DNA from 2 places in the Lysinibacillus sp. 1 U-2021 genome. Region 1 is predicted to be linked to the other one. Evidence: a T-box and tRNA genes for the amino acid it is inferred to sense, from the RefSeq annotation. Region 1 holds a T-box; the other holds one or more tRNA genes.
What was found. A T-box is a leader RNA that pairs with one kind of tRNA and senses whether it is charged. The one in region 1 lies ahead of leuS (leucine--tRNA ligase), so its partner is inferred to be a tRNA-Leu.
Positions count from the first base shown of each region.

Region 2: it has a tRNA-Leu gene. The T-box ahead of leuS (leucine--tRNA ligase) is inferred to sense a tRNA for this amino acid. The anticodon was not compared.

Region 1 is NZ_CP123966.1:824,697-833,140, forward strand. It holds gene QH639_RS04380 (alanine/glycine:cation symporter family protein) at 1-459, shown strand, start outside; gene mnmM (tRNA 5-(aminomethyl)-2-thiouridylate-methyltransferase MnmM) at 521-1,099, opposite strand; gene mnmL (tRNA modification radical SAM protein MnmL/YtqA) at 1,096-2,052, opposite strand; gene QH639_RS04395 (MDR family MFS transporter) at 2,278-3,456, shown strand; gene QH639_RS04400 (ArsR/SmtB family transcription factor) at 3,604-3,951, shown strand; gene QH639_RS04405 (SulP family inorganic anion transporter) at 4,008-5,750, shown strand; T-box leader at 5,816-6,026, shown strand; gene leuS (leucine--tRNA ligase) at 6,113-8,444, shown strand, end outside.
Region 2 is NZ_CP123966.1:298,692-307,135, reverse strand. It holds gene QH639_RS01625 (hypothetical protein) at 1-224, shown strand, start outside; gene QH639_RS01620 (hypothetical protein) at 1,502-2,161, shown strand; gene QH639_RS26440 (Wzz/FepE/Etk N-terminal domain-containing protein) at 2,087-2,242, opposite strand; gene ugd (UDP-glucose 6-dehydrogenase) at 2,385-3,551, opposite strand; partial or broken gene gnd (decarboxylating NADP(+)-dependent phosphogluconate dehydrogenase) at 3,799-4,995, opposite strand; tRNA gene QH639_RS01605 (tRNA-Glu) at 5,002-5,073, opposite strand; tRNA gene QH639_RS01600 (tRNA-Ser) at 5,076-5,166, opposite strand; tRNA gene QH639_RS01595 (tRNA-Asn) at 5,178-5,254, opposite strand; tRNA gene QH639_RS01590 (tRNA-Ile) at 5,259-5,335, opposite strand; tRNA gene QH639_RS01585 (tRNA-Gly) at 5,337-5,410, opposite strand; tRNA gene QH639_RS01580 (tRNA-Phe) at 5,416-5,491, opposite strand; tRNA gene QH639_RS01575 (tRNA-Asp) at 5,550-5,625, opposite strand; tRNA gene QH639_RS01570 (tRNA-Met) at 5,629-5,703, opposite strand; tRNA gene QH639_RS01565 (tRNA-Ser) at 5,757-5,849, opposite strand; tRNA gene QH639_RS01560 (tRNA-Ile) at 5,865-5,941, opposite strand; tRNA gene QH639_RS01555 (tRNA-Met) at 5,949-6,022, opposite strand; tRNA gene QH639_RS01550 (tRNA-Ala) at 6,051-6,126, opposite strand; tRNA gene QH639_RS01545 (tRNA-Pro) at 6,142-6,218, opposite strand; tRNA gene QH639_RS01540 (tRNA-Arg) at 6,228-6,304, opposite strand; tRNA gene QH639_RS01535 (tRNA-Leu) at 6,313-6,401, opposite strand; tRNA gene QH639_RS01530 (tRNA-Gly) at 6,407-6,481, opposite strand; tRNA gene QH639_RS01525 (tRNA-Leu) at 6,518-6,602, opposite strand; tRNA gene QH639_RS01520 (tRNA-Lys) at 6,620-6,695, opposite strand; tRNA gene QH639_RS01515 (tRNA-Thr) at 6,703-6,778, opposite strand; tRNA gene QH639_RS01510 (tRNA-Val) at 6,782-6,857, opposite strand; rRNA gene rrf (5S ribosomal RNA) at 6,868-6,983, opposite strand; gene QH639_RS01500 (cysteine desulfurase family protein) at 7,262-8,332, opposite strand; gene nadB (L-aspartate oxidase) at 8,433-8,444, shown strand, end outside.

The sequences.
Region 1 (8,444 bases):
AAAAGTATTGAAGCAGGTGCAGCCTATACACAATATGCAGTTGACTCATCATTACCTGGCTTTGGTGCTCCATTTGTAGCCATTGCGTTATTCTTCTTTGCCTTTACAACAATCATGGCTTACTACTATATTGCAGAGACAAATGTCGCTTATTTATTTAGAGGTAGCACAGAAAAGATATTCATTTGGATTGCGAAAATTGCCATTTTAGTTGCAGCCTTTTATGGTACAATCCGTACGTCTGGTCTAGCATGGGCAATGGGAGATGTAGGTCTTGGTTTGATGGTTTGGATTAACGTTATAGCTATTTTAATTATCATGAAACCAGCTATTATCGCATTAAAAGATTACGAGAAACAGAAAAAAGAAGGAAAAGACCCAGTCTTTGATCCTCGTAAACTAGGAATTAAAGGTGCAGATTTCTGGGTTGACTATAATGAAAAACGCAATAACAAGTAGATAAAGAGCAAGGCGATCAGCTAGTTTGATAGAAACTAGCTGATCGCCTTTTAGCATGTCATTATTGAATAGGATATTCTTTCATTTTCTCTAATGCAATGACGAAGGGTGGATCATTTTGTTGATTCAGAAATGCATATTTTAAGACATGAACATATTTTTGTGGCAGTTGGCTTACATAATCAATGACCTTATCACGCTCTTCTTTTCCACCTGGATGACCATGATAAATAACAAGAACAATCAAACCGCCCACTTTTAAGAGCTTTAATATATTCTCAATGGCTTGGATTGTTGTATTAGGTCTTGTAATAATATCATGGTTGCTACCAGGTAAATAGCCTAGATTGAAGATTGCCGCAGTTACTGGCTTGTGAACAAACTGTGTAACTTCTTCATGCCCTTTATTTAAAACGAGTGCTCGATGTTCTAAACCATGATCTAAAAGTCGGAGGAGTGTCGCGTCAACCGCCTCTTTTTGGACATCAAAGGCATAAACTTGCCCTTCATCCCCAACAAGCTGTGCCAGAAACAATGTGTCATGGCCGTTTCCAGCAGTTGCATCCACAACTGTATCTCCCTCTTTTATATTATCTTTTAATAACTGCTGGGCATATTGTAAAACGCGTTGTAGTATCATTTCATAACCTCTGCCTTATACAACTTCCCTTGCCAACTACCACGACGTTCAAGCTCAGCATCAATGCCATTCAGTACTTCCCATTTATTAACACTCCACATGGGTCCAATCATTAAATCAATCGGTCCATCACCTGTAATACGATGAATGACCATCTCTGGTGGTAAAATTTCTAATTGGTCTGCTACTAGTTTTGTATACACATCTTGATCTAAAAATTCTAACATACCTTTTTCATATTGCTTCACCATAGGCGTTCCTTTTAATAGATGAAGTAAGTGGATTTTAATGCCTTGGACATCTAATTGTGCAACTGCTCGTGCCGTTTCCATCATCATGTCATAGTCTTCGAGAGGCAATCCGTTAATGATATGTGAACAAACACGAATGCCATGCTTACGCAATTTTTCAACGCCTTCCACATACGTTGCATAATCATGGGCACGATTAATAAGATTAGCCGTTTTCTCATGCACCGTTTGTAGACCGAGCTCAATCCATAAATACGTCCGCTCATTTAGCTCTGCTAAATATTCGACAACATCATCAGGTAAACAGTCAGGACGAGTAGCAATAGAAAGACCTACTACACCTTCTTGCGCTAAAGCTGCTTCAAATTTTTCTTTTAAAACTGGCAAAGGGGCATGTGTATTTGTGTAGGCTTGGAAATAGGCCATGTATTTGCCATCCTTCCATTTCTGGTGCATTTTGTCTCGGATTTCAGCAAATTGAACATCAATTGGATCTACCTTATTACCAGCAAAATCACCAGAACCTGCAGCACTGCAAAATGTACAGCCACCGAAAGCAACTGTGCCGTCGCGGTTAGGGCAATCAAATCCTGCATCTAATGCCACTTTAAAAACTTTATGACCAAATTGGTCACGTAAATAGCGATTCCATGTATAGTATCTTTTCCCCTCTGAAGGAAAAGGAAAATTCGTCTCTGTCATTTATTTCACTCCTCTAACGCTCTATTCTATCATGTGCATTTCGTTCCGTCATGGGGTAAGGGTAATATCATGATTTGGATAAAGAAAAATGGAAAGGAACAAAACTAAATACGATTGAAAATAGGATAGAAGTCTTGTAAAAAAGGTAAAATTATTTTCCTTGTACTTTTAAGTATTTCAGCATACACTAACTATTTAGAGAAGCGAAATAATGGAGGTCATCCTATGCCAAAACGTGTTTGGTTTTTAATTATCGGAATGCTTGTGAACACAACAGGCAACTCTTTTTTATGGCCTTTGAATGCCATTTATATGCATGATTATTTAGGCAAATCTTTAGCTATGGCTGGTTTTGTCTTAATGCTGAATTCTGCTGCTGGAGTATTAGGTAATCTATTAGGTGGTTACTTATTTGATAGAATTGGTGGCTATAAAGCTATTATGCTTGGTATCCTGTTAACGATTGCTTCATTAATTGGCTTAACAATTTGGCACGGTTGGCCACATTATGTGTGGTTTTTAACGATACTAGGCTTTAGTGGGGGTATTGTTTTCCCAGGTATGTTTGCCTTAGCTGGGGCTGCCTGGCCAGAAGGTGGACGTAAGGCTTTTAATACTATCTATTTAGCACAAAATGTCGGTGTTGCCGTAGGTCCTGCCCTTGCCGGTATAGTGGCAGATTATCAATTTGACTATGTGTTTAAAGTGAATTTAGGTATGTATATTTTATTCTTTTTCATTGCCTTATTTACATTTAAGCGTTTGGAGGCGGGCAGTATTGCACCTAAAAATGTCTTGAGCGAAAGTAAGCGAATCGTAAACAAGGCACCTTTCTATGCTTTGTTAATAATTAGTGCATCCTCCGTTTTATGCTGGCTAGCATATTCTCAATGGAGTGCAACCATTTCATCTTATACACAAGATTTAGGATTGGGATTAAAGCAATATAGCTTACTTTGGACAATCAACGGTCTTCTAATTGTCATTGGGCAACCGCTCATTGCACCGCTCGTAAAGCGGTGGGAACACAATTTAAAACGTCAGTTAGTATTTGGTGTAACGCTGATTGCACTTTCCTTTGGTATTATTGCCTTTGCAAACGATTTTAAAATGTTTGGAGCAGCGATGCTTGTCTTAACATTTGGCGAAATGTTTTATACGCCAGCGTTACCAACGATTGCTAATCAACTGGCACCAAAAGGTCGACAAGGGTTCTATCAAGGCATTATCAATAGTGCTGCCACTGGAGGACGGATGATTGGTCCACTATTTGGCGGTATTATGGTGGATCAATTTGGCATGATTCCTCTTGTTTTAACATTAGTAGTTATTGTACTATTGGCGATTATTCCATGTTTAACATACGATTATCCTTTAAAGAAGAACAAAATAGTAGCAGATTAATAATGTCGCACTGAAAAGAGCAAAAACGAGTATTAAGTACTTGTTTTTGTTCTTTTTTTATAGCAGATATTGAAAAAATGTTGTGACAGGATTACAATCATACATATTCAAATATTTGAATATGTAGTTATATGGAGGGGTTTTTTTATGGAAGAGGGCTTACAACAGTTTAAAGCGGATTTTTTCAAAGCATTAGCACATCCGTTACGCATCCGAATACTTGAACTCCTTGTAGATGGACAGAAAAGTGTCAATGAGATTCAAGATTGCTTGGAGAAAGAGGGTTCTGCTGTTTCTCAGCAATTAAGTGTATTGCGTGCTAAAAATATTGTTTATGGCGTGAAGGAAGGGAAAAAAGTTTACTATTCTTTAAGTGACCCAATGATTGGTGCATTACTTGGGGTGGCAAAGGATATTTTTAATAACCATTTGGTTAATACCATTTCTAGATTAGAGGAAATGACGAGTAATGAAGGTGACGAAGAGAATAAGTAAATCAATGATGATGACAAATTGAGCTTTGCTTATTATTTCGAAGGGAAGATTTATCTATGAAGTCACTGTTTACAGGACGCTTTGAAGGATATTCAGTTCAACATGTAAAGAAGGATTTATTGTCAGGGATTATTGTGGGAATCGTTGCTATTCCACTTGCCATGTCCTTTGCCATAGCATCGGGTGTGAAACCTGAATATGGGATTTATACAGCTTGCATTGCAGGTATTCTTATTTCTCTCTTTGGAGGTTCCAAATATCAAATAGGTGGGCCTACGGGGGCGTTTGTGCCAATTCTATTGGGGATTGTTCTTACCTATGGCTATGAAGATTTATTACTAGCGGGTTTAATGGCAGGGGTATTGCTTTGTGTCATGGGCTTTTTTAAGTTAGGGACTTTAATTAAGTTTATTCCACGTCCTGTAACAGTTGGTTTTACAGCAGGGATAGCAGTGATTATTTTTACAGGTCAAATCGCTAACTTTCTAGGGCTCACAAATGTTAAAAGGCATGAATATTTTATCGCCAACATACAGGAAATTATTAAGCAGCTTGATACGACAAATACGTATAGTATTCTTACTGCCGCGGTATGCTTGGTGACAATCGTGATAACACCAAAGTTTTTTCCAAAGGTTCCTGGAGCATTAGCGGGTATCGTTGTCTCTACACTTATAGCAACCTTCTTCTTTTCAGGACAAGTTGCTACCATTGCAACGGCCTATGGGCAAATTCCTAATACATTACCTCATTTCGCCTTACCGAACATCACGCTCGAACGATTACAACAACTTATTGGTCCAGCGTTTGTCATTGCAATGCTAGGTGGTATTGAGTCTCTATTATCGGCAGTTGTGGCGGATGGGATGACAAATAGTAAGCATAACAGTAATCGTGAGTTAATTGGTCAGGGAATTGCTAATATTGTGACGCCTTTATTCGGTGGTATTCCAGCAACAGGTGCTATTGCACGCACAGCGACCAATATCAAAACAGGAGCAGTATCCCCTATGTCGGGTATCATTCATGGTGTGTTTGTTTTAATCACATTATTGTTATTAGCTCCATATGCATCTCATATTCCGTTAGCAAGCATGGCTCCGGTACTGATGGTCGTAGCTTGGAATATGAGTGAACGACATCATTTCTCACATATCGCAAAATTAAAATCAGGCGACTCACTGGTATTATTGATTACCTTTTTATTAACGGTATTCACTAGTCTTACGTTAGCAGTTGAGGTTGGGCTTGTGCTGGCTGTGCTATTATTTGCGAAACGCATGAGTGAAAAGCTTGTTGTTACAAAAGTACTTCCAGATCATTCAAATAAAAGTGAAAAGGTACAGCCACATGTAGTGCATCAGCAGCATGATTGCCCGCAAATTAGTATGTACACCATTGAAGGGCCGTTGTTTTTTGGTGCTGCACAAATGTTTGAGCAAACGATTGAAAGTACTCTGCATCAGCAACCAAGAGTTTTGATATTACGGATGGGGAAAGTGCCCTTTATGGATTCTACTGGAGAAGCATATTTTAGTAATATCATAGAAAATTATAAAGCACAGGGCGGTACTATTTTGGTAACGGGTGTGCAAGGTGATTTAAAGGGTGCTCTTCAGCACAATGGTCTTTACGATAAAATAGGCGCGCAACATTTTTTTCAGCATACAGGAGAAGCGATTACAAAAGCTTTCCATTATTTGAACGCCAATCAATGCATTGGTTGTCAGCATTTTGCTTTTCATGAATGTAAGGATTTATCAAAGTCTAAGGAAGAAAAGGATTTAATTGTTCAGTAATGGGTAAGCTGTAAACAAAGGCTTGTGCTTTTCAATACTTTCCATTAGAATAAATGCAATATCATGTAAAGACTGTGATGAGGAATAGTAAATTTGTGGTTCTTTTTAGAGAGCTAGCGGTTGGTGGAAGCTAGTAAGAATGCAAGTTGAACTCGCCTTCTGAGTCTGCCCGCGTGAAACAGCGTGTGTCGTTTCTTCCGCGTTAAGGAAGCTTGAGCCGAGTGTAATCACTAATTTGGGTGGTACCGCGGGAGTACAAATTCTCTCGTCCCTTCTATAAGATAGGGGCGAGTTTTTTTATTTTTTAAATATTTTGTCAATTATAATGGAGAGCAGCACGATCAATCGAAGGAGGAAAAAAAATGAGTTTTAATCATGAACAAATTGAAAAAAAGTGGCAGCAATACTGGGCTGATAACAAAACATTTAAAACTGAAAATGAAACAGCAAAGCCTAAATTTTATGCATTAGATATGTTCCCATATCCATCAGGCGCAGGACTTCATGTAGGCCATCCAGAGGGCTATACGGCAACTGATATTCTATCGCGCTTTAAACGTATGCAAGGCTATAATGTACTTCATCCAATGGGCTGGGATGCTTTTGGTTTACCAGCAGAACAATATGCACTTGATACAGGGAATGATCCAGCTGAATTTACAGCTAAAAATATTGCAACATTTAAACGTCAAATTCAAGAGCTAGGCTTCAGCTATGATTGGGATCGCGAAATTAACACAACTGATCCAGAATATTATAAATGGACACAATGGATTTTTATCCAGCTTTATAAGAAAGGTTTAGCCTATGTGGATGAAGTAGCTGTTAACTGGTGTCCAGCACTTGGCACGGTATTAGCTAACGAAGAAGTAATTGATGGGAAATCAGAGCGTGGTGGTCATCCAGTAGAACGCAGACCAATGAAGCAATGGATGCTTAAAATTACAGCCTATGCTGATCGTTTAATCGATGACCTAGAAGAAGTTGATTGGCCTGAATCTATTAAAGATATGCAACGCAATTGGATTGGCCGTTCAGAAGGGGCAGAAGTGACATTTGCCATTGACGGTTCAGATCAAAACTTCACAGTTTTCACAACGCGCCCTGATACATTATTTGGTGCTACATACTGTGTGCTTGCGCCAGAGCATAAATTAGTGGAACAAATAACAACAGCTGACCAACGCCAAGCTGTTGAGACTTATTTAGAGAAAGTTAAAATGAAATCTGACCTAGAGCGTACAGATTTAGCGAAAGAAAAAACAGGCGTATTTACAGGCGCTTATGCAGTGAATCCGATTAACGGTAAAAAAGTGCCAATTTGGATTGCTGACTATGTGTTAGTGTCTTATGGTACAGGTGCTATTATGGCGGTGCCAGCACATGATGAGCGTGACTATGAATTCGCGACTGAATTTGGCCTAGACATCGTTCCTGTACTTGAAGGTGGAGACATCAGTAAAGAAGCATTTACAGGTGATGGTCAACATATTAACTCTGAATTCCTTAATGGTTTAAATAAAGTAGATGGCATTGCGAAAGCCATTGAATGGTTAGCGGAAAAGGGTGTGGGAGAGAAGAAAATTTCTTACCGTCTACGTGACTGGTTATTCTCCCGTCAGCGTTATTGGGGTGAACCAATTCCAATGATTCATTGGGAAGATGGCACGATAACGCCAGTTCCAGAATCAGAATTACCTCTAATGCTACCAAAAACAGATAATATCCGTCCATCAGGTACTGGTGAATCACCATTAGCAAATATTGAAGAATGGGTAAATGTTGTCGATCCAGAAACAGGTAAAAAAGGGCGTCGTGAAACAAATACAATGCCGCAGTGGGCAGGTTCGAGCTGGTACTTCCTACGCTATATCGACCCTACAAATACAGAGGCGATTGCAGACCCAGAGTTACTAAAACGTTGGTTACCTGTTGATATTTATATTGGTGGTGCGGAGCATGCTGTATTACATTTACTATACGCTCGCTTCTGGCATAAAGTTCTCTATGATTTAGGCGTTGTCCATACAAAAGAACCATTCCAAAAGTTATTTAACCAGGGAATGATTCTAGGTGAAGGTAATGAGAAAATGTCTAAATCTAAGGGCAATGTTGTCAATCCAGATGAAATCATTACGTCACATGGTGCCGATACATTACGTTTATATGAAATGTTCATGGGCCCACTAGAGGCTTCTGTTGCATGGTCTACAAATGGTTTAGATGGAGCACGTCGCTTCTTAGACCGTATCTGGCGTCTATTTGTCAGTGAAGAAGACGGCGCAATTTCAGCAAAAATTCAAGTGTCTAACGATCAATCACTTGAAAAATCATACCACCAAACAGTGAAAAAAGTGACAGAGGATTATGAAGGCATCCGCTTTAACACAGCTATTTCACAAATGATGGTCTTTATTAATGATTGCTATAAAGCTGATGTGATACCAACGACTTATGCTGAAGGCTTTGTGAAAATGCTAGCTCCAATCGCTCCGCATATTGCAGAAGAATTATGGCAACTATTAGGACACGATTCCACTCTTTCATATGAGCAATGGCCAACATATGATGAAGCAAAGCTTGTGGATGATGAAGTAGAAATTGCTGTACAAGTTGCTGGTAAAGTACGTGCTAAGATCGTCGTAGCAAAAGATGCTTCAAAAGAGGATATTGAAAAAGTAGCACTTGCCGATG
Region 2 (8,444 bases), 530 kb from region 1:
CAACGAAGGTGCAAACAAACGTTGTTTCTAAGGTTTATTTAAACGAACAAACAAAGGAATTAACGAAAGAACGAATTAAGGTTGTTAGGAAACGTTCTTCTTTTGACATAAATATAGAACTCTTGAAAGACTTAAAAATACAAGCAGTCATTCATGATAAAAATGTTTACGAAATTGTAGAAAATGCGATTAGAAAAGAATTAGAGGAAATGAAAAAGGGATAATTTATTTACTACAGAGGAGTGAATAAGCCCATTACTTTATGACAAAAAGTAGTGGGCTTTTTTATATAGAACTAAATCAATGGAATAATTAGAAACCTTCTAGTCTATGATAAAGCATTTAGTAGATTGGAGGTGTTTTGTATATATGAAAAAGGTATTTTTCTTTTTATATGTCCTTGGCGTAATTGCTAATGTAATTACTATTATTAGTTTTGTAAGGGGGATTTTTTAAATTGTAACGCAGATTCAAAAAGGAATAGGAATTCTTTCCTTTTTGAATCGAGTACAGCAAGCCAGCGTAGCTGGTGCGGTAGTGTTTTTGCTAGATTTGGAGGGTCGAAAATGGTATATTGTAAAATATAAATATTTACCTTTTCGACATGCTCTAGCGTGGTCTATGCTCACCTCCACTGGCAATTTGTTTTGTTTATGACGTGAGATTATTCAATTTTTGCTAGAGTGCTGTTTGTACTTACCTTCACTGTCTCATAGGGAGATATAACGTAAGAAGTTACAGCATAAAAGCGTTTTAAACGCAATTTTGGCATCAGAAGTCTTGATTACGCAATGACGTAAATGAACATATGATGCACCCATTAAATACATTGGAATTACCACAAGCGTAGTCGTGTATTGGGATATAAACAAACAGGGAGGCACTAAGTGTCTGTTTAAATCGTTTGATTGATGAAGCAGAAAGCCTATTGGCTATTTTTGCGTGTTAAAAATTATATAAGGGGACATTTAGTGTCCAATTTAAACTGATTGAGCGTTATCGCACATTCGGTTTTTTTGCGTTTTACGCAATTGAAAAATAAAAATCAAAAAAGGAGGACTGTGAACAAAAAATACAAAAGGAGTTTTCAAAGAGGGTATGAAAAGAAATTAAAGCTTACGAACGTTACAACGAAGGTTCAAATGAACGTTGGTTCTAAGGTTTATTTGAACGAACCAACAAAGAACAGATTGTTAAATTTTTTATGTTTTATTAATTGCTCGGTACGAGCAAAGGGTTTTGATTTTCTATCAGCGTTAGCTGATTTACGTTGCGTAGCAGCGTAACATTGGACAGCTTGCTGTCTTCGTTGCAAAGCAACGACATGCTTTTTAGCTCGCCTGTTAAGGCTTGAGCGGATGTTTTAAGCTGATATACCGATTACCTTATTTTTTACACAAATACATATGATGCGATACCCCACCTTAGGGTAAGTGGCTCAACAGAGCCACGCACCCTAAGGTGGATTGAGAGATGCCAAATTTGAGAGGAGGTGAAAGTTTTGAGTAGAAAAAGGTCAAGAAATAGCAAGGCGAGAGCATCCATCGTGCATGATGTGAAGACTGCATTGGATGCGATTGATATGATTGGACACTCGAAAAAAGACGCTCGCAAAGAGGGGATCAAAGGCATTCATTCGTTAAAACAAAAATCCAACAGCATGTCAGATTGCCAAAACTTCGTCAAATGGGTGAGGGCTGAACATGGGGTTCGTAAGTTGGACCACCTAACGGAGCAACACTATAAAGCCTATTTTGCTTATCTTGAGGACAAAGGCATCTCCAAAGGGCACATGATTAACGTGGAAACGTCCTTACGACTCTTAGAACATGGTCATAAAATGGCTTCTAAAGAGGGTGAGAGCAATTTTGCAGGTTTTTGTACAGAAAACCGTCTTTATGTACTAGAACGAAACGAAAGCTTGCAAAATCGCTCGTATGAGCGTTGGGAGATAGATGCTATAAAAAAACAAGTTTCTGCAGAAGTATCGAAAGCCGTTGATTTAATGAGCCAACTTGGATTGAGAGTAAAAGAAGCTGTCAATATCCGTGTGGAGCATTTTGTGGCGAAAAACGGAGGGCTACAGCTAAATATTCCTGATAAAAAGGGGGCAGGTAGCGACAATGACAGAAATGATGATTGTCATCTTGCCACGCCATAGTTGCACCAGTAAATCAATCAAATCAATCTGTTCCGGGTCAAGGTTTTGCCCAGAAACATTATTATTTTCTACTCTCATCATTACCCTAACGGACGTTATAATTTTAGGTCTGCATAGTGTAGTGATAATCTTAGTGAATACTATAGGATAAATGATAAAAACAATGAATTATTGCACGGGTTACAAAAGACAATCAGGGCGAAACCGCCCTGATCAGAGAAGATTAGTCGCTGCCAAAGAGATCTCGTGTGTAGACTTTGTCTGCCACATCCTTAAGCTCTTCTGCCATACGGTTGGAGATAATGACGTCGGCTTGTTGTTTGAAGGTGGCGAGATCACGTTCCAGGCGAGAGTTGAAGAATGAGTCTTCTTTCATTACCGGTTCGTAAATGATTACTTCAACGCCTTTCGCCTTGATACGCTTCATAATCCCCTGAATGGAAGACGCACGGAAGTTATCTGACCCGCTCTTCATAATCAGACGATAAATACCCACCACTTGCGGCTTGCGTGACAAAATGGCATCGGCAATAAAGTCTTTACGCGTGCGGTTAGCATCGACAATTGCCGAGATCAGGTTATTCGGCACAGACTGATAGTTCGCCAGTAACTGCTTGGTATCTTTCGGCAGACAATAACCACCATAACCAAACGACGGATTATTGTAATGGTTGCCAATACGCGGATCGAGACAAACGCCTTCGATAATCTGGCGAGTATTCAGACCTAAACTTTCTGCATAGCTATCCAGTTCATTAAAGTATGCTACGCGCATCGCCAGATAGGTATTAGCGAAAAGTTTAATCGCTTCTGCTTCAGTGGAGTCGGTAAACAGGGTTGGGATATTTTGCTTAATCGCGCCTTCCTGTAATAACGCAGCGAAACGTTCTGCGCGTTCTGAACGCTCACCGATGACAATACGTGACGGATGAAGGTTATCGTAAAGGGCTTTACCCTCACGGAGAAATTCGGGTGAGAATATAATATTTTCAGTACGATATTTCTTATGCATCGCTGCGGTAAAACCAACGGGAACCGTTGATTTGATGACCATAACCGCATAAGGATTTATCTCAACTACGTCTTTAATTACTGATTCTACACTGGATGTATTGAAATAATTAGTTTTAGGATCATAGTCGGTTGGAGTGGCGATGATGACATAATCAGCCCCCCGGTAGGCTTCATTTTTATCTAATGTGGCATTAAAGTGTATTTTATCTGATTGCAAAAACTGCTGAATTTCCTTATCAACAATAGGAGATATCCGATCATTCAGCATAGCAACGCGTGACGGTAAAATATCTAATGCCACAACCTCATGATTTTGTGCGATTAGAAGCCCGTTTGACAAGCCTACATAGCCAGTACCGGAAATGGTGATTTTCATTTCATGCTCTCAGAATTAACTTAACTGTGAATCATGATGTTTTTAGCATCCTGATAAGAGCTAAAAGTTTTAACGCTACGTTGTTCGATGGTCAACGCAACGAAAAACAATTCAGAATTTCTTTATAAGAATAGCTGATATTTATTAAGTTAATATTAAGCAGTGAAATTTAGTCTATAAGATAATTGGCAAAAAAAGCCCGACACAATATACGCCGGGCCTCAATTTTATTGTTGGTTAAATCAGATTAATCCAGCCATTCGGTATGGAACACACCTTCTTTATCAATGCGCTTATAAGTATGCGCACCGAAATAGTCACGCTGTGCCTGGATCAGGTTCGCAGGCAAAACAGCGGCACGGTAGCTATCATAATAAGCAACCGCAGCGGCGAAGGTAGGAACCGGGATACCGTTCTGTACTGCATAAGCAACGACATCACGCAGCGCCTGCTGGTAGTCATCGGCAATTTGCTTGAAGTACGGAGCCAACAGCAGGTTAGCGATCTGCGGATTTTCGGCATATGCATCGGTGATTTTCTGCAGGAACTGCGCACGGATGATGCAGCCAGCACGGAAAATCTTCGCGATTTCACCGTAGTTCAGATCCCAGTTGTACTCTTCAGACGCAGCACGCAGTTGAGAGAAGCCCTGAGCGTAAGAAACGATTTTGCCCAGATACAGCGCACGGCGAACTTTTTCGATGAACTCAGCCTTGTCGCCTGCTGGCTGCGCTTGCGGGCCAGAGAGAACTTTAGATGCGGCAACGCGCTGATCTTTCAGAGACGAGATATAACGTGCAAACACAGACTCGGTAATTAGCGACAGCGGTTCGCCGAGATCCAGCGCGCTCTGGCTAGTCCATTTACCGGTACCTTTGTTAGCTGCTTCATCCAGGATCACATCAACCAGGTAGTTACCGTCTTCATCTTTTTTAGTGAAGATGTCTTTAGTGATGTCGATCAGGTAGCTGCTCAGTTCACCGTTATTCCACTCGGTAAAGGTTTGTGCCAGTTCTTCGTTAGAGAGATTAAGACCACCTTTAAGCAGAGAATAGGCTTCAGCAATCAGTTGCATATCACCGTATTCAATACCGTTGTGAACCATCTTCACATAATGGCCTGCGCCATCAGCACCGATATAGGTAACGCATGGCTCACCGTCTTCAGCCACTGCGGCGATCTTGGTAAGGATCGGAGCAACCAGTTCATAGGCTTCTTTCTGGCCACCAGGCATAATGGAAGGACCTTTCAGCGCGCCCTCTTCACCACCGGAAACACCGGTACCAATGAAGTTAAAGCCTTCAGCAGAAAGCTCACGATTACGACGAATGGTGTCCTGGAAGAAGGTATTACCACCATCGATGATGATGTCACCTTTATCGAGGTATGGCTTAAGGGAATCAATAGCAGCATCCGTGCCTGCACCTGCTTTCACCATTAACAGGTAGTATGACCCGTACGGGATTCGAACCCGTGTTACCGCCGTGAAAGGGCGGTGTCTTAACCACTTGACCAACGGGCCCATGGCGGAGAAGGAGGGATTTGAACCCTCGCGCCGGTTACCCGACCTACACCCTTAGCAGGGGCGCCTCTTCAGCCTCTTGAGTACTTCCCCAAAATAAAAAATGGCTCCGAAGGCAGGACTCGAACCTGCGACAACCTGATTAACAGTCAGGTGCTACTACCAACTGAGCTACTTCGGAATAATGGTGGGCCTAAATGGACTCGAACCATCGACCTCACGCTTATCAGGCGTGCGCTCTAACCAGCTGAGCTATAGGCCCTTGGAGCGGGTGATGGGAATCGAACCCACGACATCAGCTTGGAAGGCTGAGGTTTTACCATTAAACTACACCCGCATAAATGGTGGGTCAGGACGGAATCGAACCGCCGACACTTAGAGCTTCAATCTAATGCTCTACCAACTGAGCTACTGACCCATTTCGTCCATGCTAAGCTTTCTCACTCTTTTGCTTCTCATGACTTTTATTTTAAAAATGGCGGTCCCGACCGGGATCGAACCGGCGATCTCCTGCGTGACAGGCAGGCATGTTAACCGCTACACCACGGGACCTTTTGGTTGCGGGGGCCGGATTTGAACCAACGACCTTCGGGTTATGAGCCCGACGAGCTACCACTGCTCCACCCCGCGATAATTTTATGTTGTTTCGAGTTTTTAAAGCACCATTTATAAAAATTTAAAACTGGAGGAGGTAGAGGGATTCGAACCCCCGCGCGGTGTTACCCGCCTGTCGGTTTTCAAGACCGATCCCTTCAGCCAGACTTGGGTATACCTCCGTTACAATATATAAATGGTGGACCTTGCAGGACTCGAACCTGCGACCGGACGGTTATGAGCCGTCTGCTCTAACCAACTGAGCTAAAGGTCCTTTAAGATGGCGGCAGAGGGGATCGAACCCCCGACCTTACGGGTATGAACCGTACGCTCTAGCCAGCTGAGCTACGCCGCCAGGATCTTTATACTGGTTAATTTACTTATGGTGGAGCCTAGCGGGATCGAACCGCTGACCTCCTGCGTGCAAGGCAGGCGCTCTCCCAGCTGAGCTAAGGCCCCATAATTTTTTGGAAATGGTCGGGAAGACAGGATTCGAACCTGCGACCCCTTGGTCCCAAACCAAGTGCTCTACCAAGCTGAGCTACTTCCCGTTGTTCTTTTGGCGCGCCCGACAGGAGTCGAACCCATAACCTTCTGATCCGTAGTCAGACGCTCTATCCAATTGAGCTACGGGCGCATTTAAAATGGTGCCGAGGACCGGAATCGAACCGGTACGGTAGTCACCTACCGCAGGATTTTAAGTCCTGTGCGTCTGCCAGTTCCGCCACCCCGGCACATTTGGAGCGGAAGACGAGGTTCGAACTCGCGACCCCCACCTTGGCAAGGTGGTGTTCTACCACTGAACTACTTCCGCATGTGCATAAGCTTTTTTATCTGGCAATGAAAATAATGGTGCGGGTGAAGGGAGTCGAACCCCCACGCCTTGCGGCGCTAGATCCTAAGTCTAGTGCGTCTGCCAATTCCGCCACACCCGCTTATTATTATTTAAAAATGGTGAGCCATGAAGGACTCGAACCTTCGACCCTCTGATTAAAAGTCAGATGCTCTACCAACTGAGCTAATGGCTCGAAAAAATGGTGCCGGCTATAGGAATCGAACCCACGACCTACTGATTACAAGTCAGTTGCTCTACCTGCTGAGCTAAACCGGCATATGGTGGAGGATGACGGGCTCGAACCGCCGACCCTCTGCTTGTAAGGCAGATGCTCTCCCAGCTGAGCTAATCCTCCTGGGTATTATGCCTAGCGACGTCCTACTCTCACAGGGGGAAGCCCCCAACTACCATCGGCGCTAAAGAGCTTAACTTCCGTGTTCGGTATGGGAACGGGTGTGACCTCTTTGCCATCATCACTAGACTTTGTTATGTATCTTGTTTTGAAGTTGTTTACCTGTCCTTCAAGACAAGAATTATTGTATAACGTTTTCTAACATTGTGCAATACTTTTTTATAAAAAAAAGAAATTATTACTTTTTAAAGATATTTTTGTTAAGTAAGAGAAAATATTGCCCTGCAAAATATTATAGCAATTGTTGGTTCAAAAGAAAACAATTATTTTATTTGGCCGATATTATTAGCTTATAATCTATTTCAATACAAGTGAAGAATATAGATAATCCTTCACTCGTCTATTCATTAAATATTTGAAAGCTCTATTTTTAATTTTACAATATCCTCAAGTGTAGTGGCGGGACCAAAAGATATTCTAAAAAATTGGCGTGCCGCTTCCAAAGAGAATCCCATTGATAGAATAGCCTTTGTTCCCGATTTACTACGAATATCACATGCACTACCTGTAGAGATACAGATTCCCGCCTCATTTAACTTTAAAAGAACATATTGCCCCTCTACTTTTTCCATCATTACCCCACAAATATTAGGTAGTTGCTGTTTACACTCAACGAGCTGACATTTTTCAGGTAAATTATTTTCAAAATAATTTCTTAGCGTTTCATAATGTTGCAATTCATATTGATAGTTTTCAATTGCCGCGGCAAAGGCCACGATTGCAGGAGTATCTAATGTCCCCCCTCTAAGACCCCTCTCATGTGTCAAACCCGGTGTTAATGCAGGTACTCTGATTGCAGGGTTCAGATATATAGCACCACAGCCCTTTGGTCCGCCTATTTTATGAGCCGAGATGGTAATCGCATCTGCCCCTTTTGGTATAGCTAGTTTGCCAAATGATTGTACACAATCAACATGACAGAATATATTTGATTTTCTTGCCATCTTTACGATTTTCTCTACAGGCTGGATTGAACCAATTTCAGAATTGACATGTTGAATGGTAATCAAAGCAGTCTCTTCCCGGATTGCTTGTTGCAATTGCCCCAGATCCACACAACCATCCTTCTGCAAAGGTAATTTTGTTACAGTAAAGCCCTTTTTCTCAAGTGTATTCAAAGCCGCATGCACTGACGTATGCTCAGCTTGAGATGAAATAATGTGTTTTCCTTTTTTTGAGGCTAGCGCTAACGACAAGATGGCTATGAGATTTCCTTCTGTTCCACTACCCGTAAAAATTACGCCATCACTAGTTACACCTAGGGCTTGGGCTACAACCTCCCTTGATTGCTGGACAAAATAAAAAGCTTGTCCCCCTAAATCATGCAAACTCGCACTATTTCCATAATACCGTTGTGCCACCTCTACATATGCCTCAAGAGATTCCCTCATCATAGGTGATGTTGCAGCATAATCCATATAAATCATCGTCTTCTTCCTCTCTTGTTCATCAGGTCTTGTTTTCTTTTATATTTTATGTAAAGATAAGTGTCAAGACAACTGTAAAGAAGGTATAACGATGGATGTAAAG